3 regions of the Thalassospira sp. ABL2_045 genome follow, and region 3 is predicted to be linked to each of the others. Evidence: riboswitches for the same ligand, from Rfam matches in the RefSeq annotation. Region 3 holds a riboswitch; each other region holds the start of a gene.
The links. Region 3 has a riboswitch for cobalamin ahead of ACXAIA_RS03385 (methylmalonyl-CoA mutase family protein). Riboswitches for the same ligand answer to the same signal wherever they lie in the genome.
Positions count from the first base shown of each region.

Region 1: linked by a shared signal. The riboswitch ahead of ACXAIA_RS16105 (ABC transporter substrate-binding protein) and the one ahead of ACXAIA_RS03385 (methylmalonyl-CoA mutase family protein) in region 3 are both predicted to bind cobalamin.
Region 2: linked by a shared signal. The riboswitch ahead of cobU (bifunctional adenosylcobinamide kinase/adenosylcobinamide-phosphate guanylyltransferase) and the one ahead of ACXAIA_RS03385 (methylmalonyl-CoA mutase family protein) in region 3 are both predicted to bind cobalamin.

Region 1 is NZ_JBSWYV010000012.1:28,499-34,807, reverse strand. Features, by position in the region: gene ACXAIA_RS16110 (FecCD family ABC transporter permease) at 1-603, opposite strand, end outside; gene ACXAIA_RS16105 (ABC transporter substrate-binding protein) at 600-1,622, opposite strand; cobalamin riboswitch at 1,857-2,057, opposite strand; gene ACXAIA_RS16100 (OpgD/OpgG family glucan biosynthesis protein) at 2,202-3,803, shown strand; gene ACXAIA_RS16095 (AraC family transcriptional regulator) at 3,842-4,768, opposite strand; gene ACXAIA_RS16090 (SDR family oxidoreductase) at 4,938-5,684, shown strand; gene ACXAIA_RS16085 (Atu4866 domain-containing protein) at 5,768-6,034, shown strand; gene ACXAIA_RS16080 (nucleoside deaminase) at 6,068-6,309, opposite strand, start outside.
Region 2 is NZ_JBSWYV010000001.1:168,066-174,374, reverse strand. Features, by position in the region: gene ACXAIA_RS00795 (histidine phosphatase family protein) at 19-621, shown strand; gene ACXAIA_RS00790 (hypothetical protein) at 632-1,306, opposite strand; cobalamin riboswitch at 1,827-2,017, shown strand; gene cobU (bifunctional adenosylcobinamide kinase/adenosylcobinamide-phosphate guanylyltransferase) at 2,076-2,615, shown strand; gene cobW (cobalamin biosynthesis protein CobW) at 2,660-3,700, shown strand; gene cobN (cobaltochelatase subunit CobN) at 3,800-6,309, shown strand, end outside.
Region 3 is NZ_JBSWYV010000001.1:737,478-743,786, reverse strand. Features, by position in the region: gene ACXAIA_RS03410 (HD domain-containing phosphohydrolase) at 1-379, shown strand, start outside; gene ACXAIA_RS03405 (two-component system sensor histidine kinase NtrB) at 379-1,794, shown strand; gene ACXAIA_RS03400 (YnfA family protein) at 1,800-2,120, opposite strand; gene ACXAIA_RS03395 (asparaginase) at 2,146-3,165, opposite strand; gene ACXAIA_RS03390 (response regulator) at 3,331-3,753, opposite strand; cobalamin riboswitch at 4,040-4,219, shown strand; gene ACXAIA_RS03385 (methylmalonyl-CoA mutase family protein) at 4,355-6,309, shown strand, end outside.

The DNA.
Region 1 (6,309 bases), on a different contig from region 3:
CACACCACTTAGATTACCCAAAAGCCAGAACATGATGCCGCGAGCTTCCTCGGCACTCGCGGACTTTGTGACGATAAACGACGTCAGGGCATTAAAAAGCTGCGCACCGGCAATACCCGCCAAAATGATCGCACCGGTGCCGCGTCCTGCCTGCAACGCCAGCAGCGAGACAAAGGCAAACGCCACGACAGAGCCGATAAACGCGCCCTCCGACATGCCAAACATGCCAGCCCCGATACCGAGCATCGCAACACTGACCGCCCCCGTTGACGCCCCGGCAGAAATACCAAGCAAATAGGGATCGGCAAGCGCATTACGTAAAAGTGCCTGCAGGACTGCGCCGGACAGGGCCAATGCCGCCCCGCAGGACGCAGCAACCACCGCCCGGCTCAGGCGATAGTTCCAGACAATACCGGAATCAATCGGATCAATCGCGTAACCGGCACCCCACACATGATTGGCGATGGTATCCATCACCGTACGGATCGGGATGGATGTTTCCCCCACCGACGCGGCAAAGGCGAGCGCGAGGCCAAGCAACACCAGCGCAGCAAAAGCTGCGCTGGTGCGACGTCCGACGATTGAAGATAGCAGGACCGTCAATTGATTTGGCTCTGGCGCAGATCGACAATCGCCTTGGCCATCAATTCAATACCATCGATGGTACGGATCGTCGGATTCATCGACATTGCGTCAATCACCACAATCCGGTCATTGCGAACCGCATCCATCTGACTGGTCACCGGATCGGATTTGAGAAACTTCATTTTCAGCTCCCAGTCATCAGCCGGGAAACGGCGACGTTCCATTTTGCCGATTGCGATAATGTCCGGATTGGCGCGCGCAATAGTTTCCCAACCGACTTTCGGCCATTCATCGTCACTGTCGATGACATTTCTGACATTCAGGATATTGGCGATATAACCCGGTGCACCTTTTTGCCCGGCAACATAGGGATCAACATCAATCTCGGCGCTTGAGAACCAGAAAAGGGCGCTGATACCGCTACCATCGATGCTTTCGACACTGGCCCGCGCCGCCTGTTCACGGGCGCGCAGGTCTGCAACAAGCTTTTCACCGCGATCTTCAACGTCAAAGATCAGGGCCATTTCGCTGATCGTCTGATAGATCAGATCCATCGAAAACGCATCAAGGCGCGTACCATCCCCACCCGTGCTGTTATCCTTGCCGACACAATCGGCCGGTGCGGTATAAACCGGAATGGACAGCTCATTGAACTGCGCGACCGTGCCGACCGCACCGTTCGGGCCGACATGCCACTGATACTGGTTGGTGACAAGATCTGGTTTCTGACCAACAACACTTTCAAAGCTGGGATCATTATCGGCCAGGCGCTTCACCTTGGCATTGGCTTCGCGGTATTTCTCTGCCACCGGATTAAACCACACAGCGGTTCCGACAACCTTGTCAGCCAATCCCAACCGATACAGGATTTCGGTATTGCTTTGGCCAAGCGAAACAACGCGTTCCGGTGCCTTTTCAAAAGTCACGCTGCGCCCGCAATTCTCAAGCGTCAGCGGATAATCGGTTGCTTGAGCGCCCACACTCATGAATGCCAATCCAGCAGCAATCACCCCGACTGCCAGACCCTGTTTGTTCATTGTAATCACGTCATTGTCCTCTCACGGAGGCAGATCGAAACCCTTTTTATGGAATGGAACCAACCCGCCTCATAAATGTTATGTTATAACATAACATCACAGTTGCTCTCGTCAAGGGACTGGCTAGCGTGCTGAAAAATGGCGGGAAATGTTCGGGATTAAACGCAGATAGAATGAGCTCCAACCTGCGGATAACGCGACATGTACCGACATCCTCCGGGGCACCCCGCCCGGTCCGTCGTGCTTATGTCGGCAGGTCTCCTGGCTCACGGGTCACTGCATTTTCTGGCCTTCCCGGGCATTACCCAGTGGCTAAATCAGAAAATGCTCACCGCCTACAGTTGCGGGGGCAGCTTCGGTCAATGATCTGGCAAGACCAGACCACATCGAATTCCCTTTATCCGAATTTCGGATACCGACAAGAAATTGATTTCACACAAATAACACTGTTCGTCAAGCGCCGCGCGTCCGTGTCAGGTCAGCGTATCGTCACCTTGAATTTGCCATCATTCGTCCCGATTACCTCCACACTGCCCGGTATGCTTTGCCGAGTAACGCAATCATCGGAACATGGTGAAAATGACGACTTCCGTGGAACGCAGACGCTTTTTGAAATCCATCGCCGCCGCTGGCCTGATCCTGCCGGGAATGTCGCTTTATAGCCATGCGATGGCCGAGGTCTCCGGTCTTGATCTGGGCAATGCGCAAAGCTTTGATTTTGCCAGCCTGATCGAACGCGCCAAGGTAATGGCGACCGAGCCCTATGAAGCACCTGTTGCCCCGAACCCGGAAATTGTCGGCAAGATCGATTACGATACCCATGGCAAGCTGCATTACAAACGCGATCATTCGCCGTTTTCTGACGGATCGGGCACCTATCCGCTGACCTTCTTCCATCTGGGTATGTATTTCGCCAAACCGGTGCATATGTATCTTTTAGAAAACGGGCAGGCGCGCGAGGTGATCTATAAGCCCGATTACTTTGACATGCCTGAAGACAGCATTGCCCACCAACTGCCCGCCAATAGCGGCTTTGCCGGTTTCCGCCTGCATGAAAATCAGGCGCGTGATGATTGGAAAACCCAGGACTGGGCGGCGTTTCTTGGCGCTTCGTATTTCCGCGCCATTGGTGATGAAGGCCAATATGGCCTGTCGGCACGCGGGATCGCGGTCAATACTGCGTCCAACACCCCCGAAGAATTCCCCGATTTCCGACAGTTCTTTATCGAACCGGCCAAGAACCCCGAAGACCCGGTGACGGTCTATGCCCTGCTGGATGGGCCGAGCATCACGGGTGCCTATAAATTCCTGCTTTATCGCGGCGAAGGGGTCACCATGGATGTTGAAAAGCATCTGTTTGTGCGAAAAGACATCGAACGGCTGGGCATCGCGCCGCTAACCAGCATGTTCTGGTATTCCGAACAGAACAAATCATTCCGCTTTGACTGGCGCCCGGAAGTGCATGACAGCGACGGGTTGGAGCTCTGGACCGGTGGCGGCGAGCGCATCTGGCGACAGCTCAATAACCCGGAAACCATTCGCGCATCGGCCTTTGGCGACCATAACCCGCGTGGCTTTGGCCTGATGCAGCGAGATCGCGATGTAAATAACTATCTGGATGGCGTGCGCTATCACCGCCGCCCGAGCCTGTGGGTCGAACCGAAAGGTGAATGGAATGACGGCGCGGTACAGCTGATCGAAATCCCGACCGACGATGAAATCCACGATAACATTGCCGCCTTCTGGGTGCCCAATGGCGAAGCCAAGGCAGGCAACAGCTATCAGTTCAAATACCGCCTGCATTGGCAGGCCCACAATCCTTTCCCGGTCAAGGAACTCGCACGCGCCACCGCCACCCGCATGGGCCGTGGCGGAGAGCCCGGCACCAACCGCCCGAAAGACGAGATCAAGTTTTCCGTCGAGTTCGAAGGCGAGGTTTTGGGAACCCTTGCCTATGGCGAATTCCCGGAAGTGGTTGTGACATCCTCACGCGGCGAGATTGTCCGTACGAAGATCGAACCGATCATGGATACGCGTATCTGGCGCGCGGCCTTTGACCTTAAAGCTTCTGGCACCGATCCGGTTGACCTTCGGATGTATCTGAAGCGCGGCGATAGCCCGCTCAGTGAAACCTGGATGTTCCAGCACTTGCCGGCACTGGGTAATCAGCAACAGGGTTAACCCAGCCACCACGACAACGCATATTTGATCCCCGGCAATCAGATTTGGCTGCCGGGGATATTTCCGTGTGCGCCCGGATGTCGCGACTGCCCCAGAATGGCGGTGATATCGCGCATCGGTGGGGCGCCAAACATGCGGGAATATTCGCGACTGAATTGCGATGTGCTTTCATACCCCACCGCATAGGCCGCACTTGCCGCATCCTTCATCTCGGCCAGCATGATCTGACGTGCCATCGTCAGGCGCAGGCGCTTTTGGTACTGAAGCGGGCTCATTGCCGTGACCTGCTTGAAATGATGATGGAAGGAAGACGGGCTCATATTGGCATGGTTTGCCAGCTCCTCGACCAGAAGCGGCTTAGTAAAGTTATCCTTCATCAATCGCAGGACGGATGAAATGCGCTGCATGGTGCTACCCCCCATTGCCAGACGCGCGATTTCGATCCCTTTGCCGGTGCGCAGCAAACGATAATGCACTTCGCGGATCAACATCGGCAACATGACCTGCCTCTCATCAGGCCGATCCAGCAATTCGACGACGCGAAGGACGGAGTCCATAAGTTCCTGCGACGTTTCCTCGACAAAAAGCCCGCGGCTGCTTTCACCATCCATACCCAGATCAAGGCCCATATCCGTCACCAGATCACCAAGGGTCTTGGCATCAAGATCCAGCGACAAACTGCGATAGGGCGTATCGGTGCTGGCCACCGTCACATGGCCGACAATCGGCAAGTCTACCGACGCCGCCAGGAGTTGGCCGCGCTGATATCGAAACATCTCATCGCCAAGGGTGACTTCCTTGACGCCCGAGATAATCAGGCACAGGCAAGGCCGGTAAATCGTCGGCACCTTGAGGGACGGACCGGTTGAACGATACAGCGACACCGGATCAATCGAAGTTTTGGCCGTGCCATCCGGATCGCAGTATTTGTCAATCAGCGCACACAGTCTTTGATAGTTTTCCATCCAGAATCCCTTGGTTTTCCTTCCATGGAATATACACCCGTGGGCGAGCGGGAAAAGCACAGACATCGCCACTTGGAGGAATAGGCAATCGGTTTCGAGTTCTGTGTATTTCGAAATCCCACTTTAGACGACAGGTTAAGCGCCGTGACGCAAACACACGGAGGATGTCATGTCGAACCAGATCAATTACGTCGAAAACAAAACCGTCATCATCACCGGTGCCAGCAGCGGCATTGGCGAAGCGACCGCAAAACTTCTTGCTCGCCATGGTGCCCGGGTTGTTCTGGCAGCACGGCGCACCGAACGCCTCAACGAGATCGCAGCCGAGATCGAGGCCGCCGGCGGATCAACCATGACCCGATCCGTCGATGTCACCGATGCCGACAGTGTCGAGGCGCTTGTTTATCACGCCCACAACCTGTTTGGCCGGGTTGATGCGATCTTCAACAATGCCGGTGTGATGCCGCTTGCGCCCATGTCGGAACTTAAAACCGCCGAATGGGACAACATGATCAATGTGAACATTCGCGGGGTCCTGAACGGCATCGCTGCTGTCCTACCGCTGTTTAAGGAACAGGGTCGCGGTCATGTCATCAACACCGCATCGATCGCAGCCCATTCGGTGGTGCCAAGTGCCGCTGTCTATTGCGGCACGAAATATGCGGTCCGCGCGATTTCCGAAGGCCTGCGCCAAGAAAGCACCAATGTTCGCGTAACCACGATTTCACCGGGCGTGGTGGAAACCGAACTGGGTCATGACATCACCGATCCGACCAGCAAGGATCTGCTGACCCAGTTCCGTCAGATCGCCCTTACCCCGGATGCGATTGCACGGGCCGTGCTTTATGCGCTTGATCAACCCGAAGACGTCGACGTTAACGAGGTGATCGTGCGTCCGACCGCATCGGCATTTTGATGAAAACCGGCCTGCAATTCTTCTGCTTTCTAACCTTGCTGGTGGTGTTCGCACCACCAGCCCTTGGCCAACAGGAGCCGGAAATGCCCAAAAGCACAGAAAACCTGCCCCATCCCTATGTCGGCATGTGGGTGACAAAAGATGGTCATATCCGTCAGGAATTGCGTGCTAATGGCCGCTATGACGAGGCCCGTGGCACCCGGCAATCCGCCTATCAGGGCGATTATCAGGTCTCGGGCAATTACATCACCTATCAGGATGATACCGGCTTCACCGCCGATGGCCATTTTGAAAATGACGTGCTTTATCACGGCGGCATGGTGATGTTTCGCGAAGTGCCGGAAAACTAAGCTTCGGCCCCAAACAACCAACCAATGAAACGCCTAGCGCAAGCTGCCAAAGAAATCCTTCAGAAGCTTGGCGGCCTCGACCTCGCCGATCCCGCCATAGACTTCCGGGCGGTGATGGCAGCTTGTGCTTTCAAATACGCGCGGGCCGTGATCCACCCCGCCGCCCTTGGGGTCATAGGCCCCGAAATAGACACGCCGCAGACGGGCAAATGAAATGGCGGTCGCGCACATTGGGCACGGTTCAAGCGTGACGTAAAGATCGCAGTTGGGCAGAC
Region 2 (6,309 bases), 570 kb from region 3:
CGAAGGATAACGAAGTCAATGAGAACAACACGCTGGTGGCTGGTGCGTCATGCCCCGGTCAAAAACCCCGAACGACTGGTTTATGGCCAAAGCGATATGCCCGCTGATCTGACGGATCAAAAGGCGCTCTCATCCCTTGCCGGGCAGTTGCCAAGGGATGCGGTTTGGGTAACCAGCCACCTGTCGCGGACCCATGATACGGCCCGAAGCCTGCAGAGTTTCATGGATATCGACGTCGCCCCACAGGGCGAAAGTGGTTTTGCCGAACAGCATTTCGGTGATTGGGAACTGCAAAACTGGAATGATTTGCCCAAGGGCGAAACAACACGCTTCTGGACGGACTTTGCCCGTCAGCACCCCCCGAAGGGTGAAAGTTTCGCCGATGTTGTCGGGCGCGTTGGGCCCGTATTCGGACGATTGAACGATGCGTTCGCCGGGCGTGATATTGTCGCTGTTCTTCATGGCGGTACGGTGCGTGCGGTTTTGGCCAACGCACTTGGCCTGTCGCTTGAAGCGGCACTGGCGTTTCATGTCGATACGCTGGGTTTGACCACACTCGAATATATCGACGAGGTCGAAGAACCCGGTTGGCGCGTGACAGCCGTTAATCAGCGATTTTAACCAAGCCGTGTTACGCAGAAGCCAGTTCGACGTCTGATGCCATGTCATCAAGGGCATGTTCGGCCAGATAGCGGTCCACCATGTCCGGGCTCAGGTCATGTTTTTCGCAAATATCGAAAACATCCCGCAGATAGGCCTGATAGTATGGTACCGGCCGACTGCGTGATTTTGCGCGGAGCTTGGCGACATTCGGAAAGTCGCCGGCAAAGGACGCGCTTTCGATCACCTGAATGATGGTGTCGTCAATGATGGCGGCCGGCATGCCGCAATAGGTTTTGCCACAGGCCGACAGCATCTTGCTTGCGGTCGGAACAGAAATGCCTGGCTGTGAAAGCAGTTCGTTCAGTTCTTCCTGCCCGAAATCGGCAATCGACATCAGGGTCACAAGGGTCGGCATGTCGCGTACAAGCAGCGATAGCGCATTCACCCGAATGCCCCGTTCATGGGACCAGATGATGGTCGCGATCACGCCCTTTGAGGCATCCTTTGCAAAGATTTCCCGGACATCGCGCCGTGCCAGCGTGACTTCGCCCTCGTTGGCGTATTCCTCAAGAAAGTCCTGAAAGGACGGGTTCGGGCTGTTCAAACGACCAAGCAAACCCAGCCACATGTCCTTGCGAGAGGAAGTGGTCCAGGTTGGCGCATTCAACTGTCGGATTTTCGATAGGTGAGAGCGTATAGCCATGTGTTCTTGCAAACTTCCAGTTTACCCCAAGAGTTTCGGCGCAGATTTTTCTGCTGCCAGCCGGGTTTTGTGCTTTTCAATCCCGGGTTTTCGCCAGATTGCGGATTTTTCCGTCTTTAGGGTGAGGACCTATTAATTTGGTTTGAATGGTTAAACAGATTTGCGCGGATACGCGGAGTAAAACTGCAGGAAGATATTTATCTTTCAAGGTTTTACGACAAATTAGCCCGTGCAAATCCGATTAATCCGAAGGACAGACGTTATATTTGCAAACTCCAGCGTCAAATCCCTCGTGCGGGATACCAACCCGCCCGGCAGGCTTTTCCTTGGATTTCGCAAATATAACGTCTGCCATTCAAATCAAATTAATAGGTCCTGACCCTAGTTCCAGCGCAACGGTTTTGATGTTGGCTGAAATGGTATGACCTCTCAAGCAGACAATTCTTACAAATACTGACCTTCCGATTAGGGTGTGTGCGCAACGAAGGGTTAAGTCCCCAGAATGACCTTTGGCATTTTTGGCAAACCTGATAGGTTCGGCGCACCGTTCGGTGATGGGAAATCGGTGCAAGGCCGATGCTGCCCCCGCAACTGTATCGGGTTGGGAGATCCGGGTCGGCGCGATGGCGCCAGACCAGCCACCGGGCAACCGGGAAGGCGGATCGCTTTCATGCCCGCAGCCAGGAAACCTGCCGAAGGTGTCACTATTCTTTTGATGGTGGCGACGCAATCGGGCCTCGGTGGGAGGCCATGGCGAGGAATAAACGGGATGACCCAGACTTTACCCCCCTCTGCACCCCTTGGCGGGACGCATCTGATCCTTGGCGGGGCGCGCTCCGGCAAAAGCCGGTTTGCCGAAAACATCATCAATCAGGCGGGCGGGGGAACCTATATCGCAACCGGGCGAGCCTGGGATGATGAAATGGCCAACCGCATCGATCTTCACAAACAATCGCGCGGCGATCTTTGGCAGACTGTCGAAGAACCGCTTGCGCTTTGTGCAGCTTTGCAGACCTGTAACGTCGCGGGCGGTAAGCCGGTTCTGGTCGATTGCCTGACCCTGTGGCTGACCAATCTGATGCTTGAAGATCGCGACATTGATGCCGAGATCTCAGCACTGTGTGAACTGGTGCCAACACTTATCGTTCCGGTCCTTTTTGTTTCAAACGAGGTCGGCTTTGGCATCGTGCCGGAAAATGCAATGGCGCGCAGTTTTCGTGATCATGCCGGGCGCCTGCATCAACGCATCGCGGAGCTGGCAGACAAGGTCACCCTTGTGGTGGCCGGCATTCCGATGCAGGTCAAATAGCAACATATAGCAACTCAAAGAATTGATTTTTAAGGATTTCAGAAATGGCACAATTGGGCAAAATCCCGGCAACCGTGATTACCGGTTTTCTGGGGGCTGGCAAAACAACCATGATCCGCAACATGCTGGAAAATGCCGATGGCAAACGCATTGCGCTGATCATTAACGAATTTGGCGATCTCGGTGTTGATCGAGGCATCATCAACGGTTGTGGCATCGAAGGCTGCGAAGAGGATGATGTGGTCGAACTGGCCAATGGCTGCATCTGCTGCACGGTGGCCGATGACTTCCTGCCAACCATCCAGAACCTGATTGATCGTGATACGCCACCAGACCATATCGTTATCGAAACATCTGGCCTCGCCCTGCCAAAACCGCTGGTAAAGGCGTTTAACTGGCCCGAAGTCCGCTCGCGCGTCACAGTCGATGGTGTGGTGGCTGTGCTTGATGGCGCCGCCCTGCGCGATGGCTTGTTTGCCCATGATCATCATGCGGTGCAGGCCCAGCGCGAAGCCGATGACAATCTTGATCATGAAAGCCCGCTTGAAGAACTGTTTGAAGAGCAGCTTCACTGTGCGGACATGGTGGTTCTGAACAAAACCGACCTTCTGAGCGATGCCGAACGCAGCAAGGTCGAAGCCGATATCCGGGCGGAGCTTCAAAAGCCGTCGGTCAAGATCATCGCCACCGACCATTCACGGGTTGAAAACGCGATCCTGCTGGGCCTTGGTGCCGCAGCTGAAGACGATCTTGATAGCCGGCCCAGCCATCATGACGATGGTCACGAACATGACCATGACGATTTCGACAGCTTTGTTGTCGCCCTTGATGCGATCAGCGATCCGGCCAGCCTTGAAAAGCGTCTGATTGATGTTGTGCGCCAGTTCGATGTCCTGCGGATCAAGGGGTTCCTTGATGTGCCGGGCAAACCGATGCGTCATGTGGTTCAGGGTGTTGGTGAACGTTTCCAGCGCTATTTCGACCGCCCGTGGGCGGATGGGGAAACGCGCCGGTCGGAACTGGTGGTGATTGGTCTGCATGGCCTGGATCGCGATGCGATCGTGGCTGCCATCAAGGCTGCCTGATCCTGTTTGATCTGATGAAACCTGCCTGAGACCGGCTGTAAAATGCATCCGGTCTCGGCACCTTTTTCGACCTGACGACGCAAGGATACGGATCCCCAAATGCACCTATTGGCAGCCCAGCCCGGAATGGTCACCGACGGCAGTGAGGCCGTCGACCTTGGACAGCAACCCGGCGATGTGGTGATCCTGTCTGCGGCCGAGTCTGAGCTGGCCTGTCTTGCCGGGGCACAGGGCCGTCTGGTCGAGGCGTTCGGGGATGCAACACCATCCTTGCGTTTGGCAAGCTTGCTGCAGCTTGGCCACAACATGTCGGTCGATCTTTATATCGAGGATGTGCTTTCTGATGCCAAATTCATCATCGTGCGCATCCTGGGCGGGCGTGGCTATTGGGATTATGGCATCGAACAACTGGTTGCCCTTGTGCGCGCCAAAGACATTCCCTTGGTCCTGTTGCCCGGTGATGATCAACCTGATGCGGAGCTGTTGTTGCTTTCGACCATCAAGGGGCGTGAATACCAGAATATCTGGCGCTACCTGATCGAAGGCGGACCACAAAATTCCGAGAATTTACTGCGCCTTATATATGAAAACCTGAATTCAAACGTGAATTGGAACTGGTCACCCGCCGCCCCGCTGGTTAAGGCCGGTGGCTATTGGCCGGGAAAGGCACAGGCAAGTCTTGATGACATCACGGCGAACTGGGTGAAGAATCAACCGGTTACACCAATTGTCTTTTATCGTTCGCTGGTGCAGGCCGCCAATCTGGATGTCATTGACGCGCTGGTTGAGGAACTTTGCGCCAACGGCCTGAATCCATTGCCGATTTTTGTCGCCAGCCTCAAGGATCCGGTGGCCGCCGCATTGGTCGAGGATTGGCTGGCCGAAACCAGTGCGGATTTGATCCTTAATACCACCGGCTTTGCCATATCTGTTCCGGGATCAGAACGAAAAGGCGGGCCGTTTGATGCGGTCGATGCACCGGTCTTTCAGGTGGTGTTGTCCGGCGGTGGCGAGGAAGCCTGGCGCGATGGCGTCAATGGCTTGGCCGCGCGCGACATCGCGATGAATGTCGCCCTGCCCGAGGTCGATGGTCGTATCCTGTCACGTGCCGTGTCATTCAAGGGGTCGGCGGGCAAGGATGACCTGACCCAGATTGATCTGGTGAAATACATCCCGGTGCGCGATCGCGTGGCCTTTACCGCCGAACTTGCTGCTAACTGGGTGCGTTTGCGCAGAACCGACAGCAGTGCGCGCAAGGTTGCGATGGTCATGGCGAACTATCCCAACAAGGATGCCCGGCTTGGCAATGGTGTGGGGCTTGATACCCCGGCTGGCATGATCGAAACGCTGCGTGCCATGCAGGGCGAGGGATACGCGCTTGATGATCTGCCTGCGGATGGTGATGCCCTGATTGCGGCGATCAAGGCCGGGCCGACCAACGATTTCAAATCGCTTGCGACCCGTGAAATCCGCGTGACCTTGTCCCGGACGGACTATCAAAAGGCGTTTGATGCCCTGCCGCAATCCATCCGCGATCAGGTGTTTGAGGCCTGGGGCGACCCGACAAGGGATCCATTCTATCTGGCAGGTCAGGACGCCTTTGCCCTTTCGATCTTGCCGCTCGGCAATGTGGTGGTTGGGTTGCAGCCCGCGCGCGGGTATAACATCGATCCGCTTGAAAGCTATCACTCGCCCGACCTGGTGCCGCCGCACAACTATTTCGCCTTTTATATCTGGCTGCGCCATGTGTTTGGCGTCGATGCCATTATTCATTTTGGCAAGCACGGCAATATGGAATGGCTGCCGGGCAAGTCACTGGCGCTGTCCGAAGACTGCTTTCCGGAGGCCGTCTTTGGTCCGACGCCGCATTTCTATCCGTTTATCGTCAATGATCCGGGCGAAGGCACACAGGCCAAGCGCCGTGCGCAGGCTGTCATCCTTGATCATCTGACCCCGCCTTTGACGCGCGCAGAAAGTTACGGCCCGCTCAAGGATCTGGAAGCGCTGGTCGATGAATATTATGATGCCGCTGCGGTTGATCCCCGCCGCCTTGCGATCCTGAAACGCGACATCCTTGAACTTGCGATCCGCATCGGACTTGATCGTGATTGCGGCATCGAAGCGGGCGAAGACGAAGAAAGCGCGCTAGCGAAGCTTGATAACTATCTGTGCGAGCTCAAGGAACTGCAGATCCGTGATGGCCTGCATATTTATGGCAAGGCCCCGGAGGATGACCTTCTGACCGATCTTCTCGTCGCCCTCGCCCGTTTGCCGCGAGGGTTGGAAACCGGTCCCAAGGCGTCCCTGCATCGCGCGATTGCCAAGGATATTCTGTCTGATCCGGCCTTTGATCCACTTGATTGTGCCTTTGCCGAATTCTGGCCGGGTGCCAAGCCTGATGTGCTGGCCGCCTACGATGCGGGGGATATCGGGCCGTGGCGCACCACCGGCGATACCGTGGAGCGGATTGAGCTTTTGGCACGCGATCTGGTGAACGGCACGGTGAAGGCCAATCCGGCTTGGTCGGCGGTATGTGACGTTATTTCTGATATCGAAACAAATATCCGCCCCGCAGTAACCGGCTGTGGCCCGGCCGAGATCGAAGGCCT
Region 3 (6,309 bases):
TGACCTTGGCAAGATTGTGGAGAGCGATCTTGTGGTGAAACAGCATTTTGACGAGCTGCGCCATCAGGCAAAGCGCTATGACCCGGAACTGCTTGATAAGATCGAAGCCCTGCTGGCCAAGGAAGACCCGTCCTATGACAAGGTCGCCTACCCCAAAGGGACACAGCATGACATTTACCTCAAGAACCTGCGCATGGGTGATTTCCTGCTGACTGATATCGAAACCCGTGACGGGCATGTGCTTTTGACCCACGGCAACTATGTTTCGGAAATTCAGCTGCAGCGGTTGCGCGTATTTCAAGAGCTCCATCAGTTCCATGAACCCATTCGCGTGCGCCGCGGTGGGCAGGGTAATGAAATGATCCCCGGGGAGAAATAATGACCCACGATCAGGACGATACCGAAGCACCCAAAATCCTGAGCGGTTCGGCCGAGGTCGCATCGGGTTCGGATTTGCTCGATGCCGCCAAGGAAATTGACGCGCCCGAAGACGTGCGTGCGCGTTTCATGGCGCTGCTGGCCGAACAGAAGCGTCGCAAACAGGAAACCACACAACGGCTCAAGACCATTCTTGATAGCGTTGTTGAAGGCATCCTGATTGTGGATGCGACCGGCATGATCCAGGATTTCAACAAATCGGCTGCTGAAATCCTGCGCGCCACAGGCGATGAATTACTGGGGACATCGGTCGATGTCATGTTCATTGATCGCAAGGCCACCGTGCGCCACAAGCTTCTGAACCGCTGCATCAATATCAGCAGTGGCGTTCTGAAATATGACTATACGGAAACCATGTCCCAGCGCCTTGATGGCGACAGTTTTCCGATGGAAATTATCGTAAGCCCGGCAAATTTCAGCTCGGAAATGAGTTATCTGTATATTTTCCGGGATATCACGCGACGCAAGACCGCCGAAGAAGCCCAGAAAAAGCTTGAGGAAGACCTGCGTGAGGCGCTGAAGCTCGAAGCAATCGGGCATCTGGCAGGTGGTATCGCCCATGAGATCAATACGCCCAGCCAATATATCCGCGACAATCTGAAGTTCCTAAATGACAGCTACGGGTCGCTGTCGCGCATGCTGGGGCTGGCATTGCAGACACTTTGGAAAAACCGCGCCCATCTGCCACCCAACACGTTTGAGGATTTCGCCCGCCAGATGCGCGATTCCGATCTGGAATTCCTGCTTGAGGAAATCCCGCACGCCACCCAGCAGTCGCTTGATGGCATCAATCAGGTGGCGCGCATCGTGCTGTCGATGAAGGAGTTTTCCCATCCCGGCGGGGAAGAAAAAACCACCACCGATATCAACCGGGTTCTGTCAAACGTGATCGTGATTTCGCGCAATGAATGGAAACACAATGCCGACATCACCGAAAAGTTCGATCCGGAAATTCCGCATATTCCGTGCCATATCAACGAGGTCAATCAGGTCTTCCTCAATCTGATCGTCAATGCAGCACAAGCCATTCAGGCCGCCGGGCGCAAACCCGATGAAGGCCATATCACGGTCAAGACGATGTCCCTTGATGACAGCATATTGATTTCGATTTCCGATAACGGCACCGGCATTGCCAAGGAAGACCGGTCAAAGGTCTTCAACCCGTTCTTTACCACCAAGGAAGTCGGCAAGGGCACGGGACAGGGATTGTCGATCACCCATGATATCGTCACCGTGCGTCATGGCGGGCGGATCTGGCTTGAAACCGAGGTCGGCAAGGGCACCACGTTCCATGTGCTGCTGCCCGCCGAAGACCGCACCGGCAACAAGCCCGACGAAAAAGCCGAGAAAGCCTGATCACACTAGCGCGGGGCAAATAGGATGATGCCCGCCCCCAGAAGGCACACCAGCAAGCCGGTGACATCCCAGCGATCGGGCATGCTGCGTTCGACCACCCACATCCAGAAGATCGAGGCGGTGATATAAACCCCGCCATAGGCGGCATAGGCCCGCCCGGCAAAGTCGGCCTCAACCCGGGTCAGAAGCCAGGCAAAGATAATAAGCGAGACCACACCGGGCACGACCCAAAGGATCGATTTCCCAGATCGCAGCCAGGCCCAGAAGGCAAAACATCCGGCAATTTCGGCAATGGCCGCAAAAATATAGGCCGCAATGCTTTGCATTCGTTCCCCGTTTGGTGATTGGCCATCAGAAGGCCGGGCGTAAGTCCCCGGCATAATTGCCCGCCCAGTTGGTCAGAACCGGGGTCAGATGGTTTTTAAGCACCTCCGCCCGGGCATCGTCGATCACGCCATGTTTGCGCAAGATCGCGCCCATCGCAACCTCTGCCCCGCGCTGAGTGCCATCATCAATCTTGAGCGCGACACCAAGCCCCTGTTTGGGGAAGGCTGCACAATAAACGCCCTCTGCCCCGACCTTGACCAGCGCGTCCTCGCCGCATTCTTCCATAATCGCACTGCAGAACCGGCCGGTCCCCGCCACCATGAACGGCGCTTTGGCGCAGCCCGTGCGGATGCGTTTGATAGCATCACTGCGCGTTTCGGAAAGTTCCGATGGATCGGCCATGCGCGCCATGGCAAGGCCAAGATCACGCAGGCGCATGCCGATCACCGGAATGCCGCAGCCATCAATACCGCGCGGGGAGGCGGACAAATCACAATCACCCATGTCTTCGAGCACCTTGATCAGGCGCTGCTGCACCGGGTGCTGCTCTTCAATGTAACCGACGGGATCTTCGCCAAGATGCTGCGCAGTGGTCAGGAACCCGGCATGCTTGCCCGAGCAGTTATTATGCGCCTTGGTCAGTTTGACATGATCAGACGCCTGCTTGATCGCGGCATTAAGGCTCAGCGAGTAATGCGCTGCGCATTCCAGCGCATCAACCGACAGTCCGATTTGTTCCAGCCATGTGGCGACCGTATTTGCATGCTCTTCCTCGCCATTATGCGAGGAGCAGGCAAGTGCGATGTGTTTGTCTTCAACACCAAAGGCATCGGCTGCACCGCTTTCAATCAGCGGAATCGCCAAAAGCGGCTTGATGGCGGAGCGCGGATACATCAGCGTATCAATATCGCCGCCCTCATCAATCACCGTGCCATCTGCTTTTATCACCACATACCGGCCACGGTGAAAACTTTCGACCATGGTGCCGCGGGTGGCTTCAACGAGAATCGGATTGGCAGCAGGTGACGCTGGAGAATGGGGCATTGCGGGGCGCTCCGGGACTGGATGGACGTGGTAGCGGGGTATGAACCCCGATCATGCTATGCCCGAAATATGGGAATGAAGGCAAGCAAGACCAGCCTTTCACCCATATAAAAAACGCCCTGCCAAGGCAGAGCGTTGATCATTGCAATATCATGATTTAAGCGCTTAGCAGGCGCTCATGGAATTGCCGAGAACCCGGTTGAGCTGTTCGAGAACGACTTTCGGGCTGGCATCCTTGCTGATGAAATCAGCAGCCCCCAGCGCGTCGGCCTGTGCGCGGGTATCGGCGTCATAGTGGGCCGAGAAGAAGAAGACCGGCACATTGTCGCTGTTGGGATAACGGCGGCGGATTTCGCAGAAAGCTTCAAAGCCGCTCATGCCCGGCATTTCGATATCCAGAATGATGGCATTCGGACACATGCCGTCAAGCTGATCGATCAGATCATCGGCACAATCAAAACCGGCCACGTCATATCCGGCCCGGCGCAGCACGGTTTCAAGGGCTGCCTTGGCGCTGGGACTGTCGTCGGCGAACGCAACAAGTCCATCAGGACAAAATTGCGACGGCATGGCGCTGAGCGCGTTCATGGATGGCGATACTCCGAGAATTGGGACAAGTCCAAACTGACAGATGAAAATGTCAAATTGGTTAAACACGCCAAATTTTTGCCACGCAATGTTCTGTCTTCACCCCGATCTTGCACCTGTTCCGCGAAAGTATCAGGCCGTTATGAACCACACCCGCCAGAGCCGAAACCGCGACTGATCCGACAAAACCCCAATGTTTCCGGTGATATAACGTTACGGAAACCTGATTTTTCGGGTGGCATATCCGCCTAAATAGGTATTTCCATGCCTATTTACGGAATTAGGAGCAGGTGCTATAAACCGCCATGTCGCGAATGTGACCGGAAAACATGGTCGGGAATCCGGTGCGGGCCTGCGTTAAAGCAGTGTGGCCAAACCCGGAACTGCCCCCGCAACTGTAAGCGCAAAGGCCCTTTTTGCAGGCATTTGCACGAGTCAGAATACCGATGGTGTTTTCTTGGTATGAATGGGCCGGGCGGGGTGTACCGGGTACTGGGAATCCGTAGTAGAATAGAATTTGGCAACGTTCCGTGCCCAACGCCATATGGAGACCCCATATGGAGTCGCATCAAGGCCGGGATGAACCAAGCCGGGAGAAACCATGTCCGACCCGCTAAAGCTCGCATCCGAATTTCCATCTGCTGACTACGCCAGTTGGCGCAAGCTTGCCGAGGACGCCCTTAAAGGCGCGCCGTTCGAAAAGAAGCTTGTCACCAATACGCTAGATGGTTTTTCCGTTCAGCCGATCTATACCGCCGATGATCAGGATGACGCGACCCGGCTGATCCATGAAGTTCTCAATGCCACGGTCGAGCCGCGCGAAACCGTTACCGGGTGGGACATCCGCCAGCTTCATACCCATCCCGATCCCAAGGCGACCAACGCCGCGATCCTTGAAGATCTTGAAAACGGTGCCACATCGATCACGCTGAAACTTGATGCCGCTGCCTGCGCCGGGCGCGAAATCAGTTCTGCCGAAGTCGGCGTGGACGGGGTCGCCATTCATTGTCTGGCCGATCTCGATGCCGCCCTTGATGATGTATACACCAACCTTGCCACCATCGGCCTTGATGGCGGTGCCGCCGGCGTTCCGGCCGCAGCCCTTTTGGCAGCACATATTGCAAATACCGATGGTGCGGATGAAGCCGCCCCGGCCTTTAACATCGATCCGATCGGAACCCTGGCCACGACCGGCACCCTGCCCTGTGGCGCCAAGGAAGCGGTTGATCACGCGGCAAGCGTTGCAGTTGAGCTGATTGATCTGTTCCCGCTGGCGGCTGCGATTTCGGTCAATGGTGCCCCTTATTATAATGCTGGTGCCACCGATGGTCAGGAACTGGCCTGCCTGTTGGCAAGCGGGGTGACATATTTGCGTGCCCTGACCGATGCCGGAATGGCGGTCGATCAGGCCGCGGGCGCGATGGTGTTTAACGCCGCCATCGGCACGGACTTTTTTGCCGGAATTGCCAAGCTTCGTGCCCTACGCATGATGTGGAGCCGCGTTCTTTCGGCATCGGGTGCCGAGGATGCGACGATCACAATCAATGCGGTTTCCACCGAAATGGCAATGACCAAGGTTGATCCGTGGGTCAATATGCTGCGCACCACAGTCACAAGCTTTGCTGCCGGTCTTGGCGGTGCGGATAGTGTGACCTGCCTGCCCTATGATCATCTGATTGGCCTGCCCGATGGCTTTGCGCGCCGTATTGCGCGTAACACGCAGTTGATCTTGCAGGAAGAAAGCAATGTGCACCGGGTGATTGATCCGGCAGGAGGATCGTGGTTTATCGAAAACCTGACCAAGGAACTGGCAAAGACCGCCTGGTCGAAATTCCAGTCGCTTGAATCGTCGGGTGGCATCCTGAGTGCGCTTGCCAATGGCAGCCTGAAGACCGAGATCGAGACTGTCTGGAACGCACGTGAAAAACGCCTTGCCACCCGTCGTGATCCGCTGACCGGTGTTTCGGAATTCCCCAATATCTCTGAAGCCCAGGTCGCGTGTGAAGCCCCCGATCTTGAGGCGATCATTGCCGATGCCAAGGCCCGCCAGACCAAGTTTGACGGCACCGTCGGCAAAAGCCTTTCGGCCATGATCGAGGCGGCGCGTGCCGGGGCCACCATCGGACACATGTTTACCGATCTTTATGGCACCAGTGCCGCGACCCGTATCGGCGCACTGCCCGAGCACCGTCTTTCGGAAAGTTATGAAGCACTTCGCAAACGCGCAGATGGCCACAAGGCAAAGACCGGCGCCTTCCCGCAGGTCTTCCTGGCCAATCTTGGCAAGGTCGCCCAGCACACCGCACGCGCGACCTTTGCACGCAACTTCTTTGAAGCCGGCGGGATCGAAGCCATCACCAATAACGGCTTTGAGATGGCCGATGCGCTTGCATCCGCCTTTGCCGATAGCGGGACCAAGATCGCCGTGATTTGCGGATCGGACCCACAGTATGCCGACATGGCAGCCGACGTTGCCAAGGCACTTAAGGCCAAAGGAGCCAGCCTCGTTTACCTTGCCGGACATCCCGGCGATGCGAGGTCCGAATACGAGGCCGC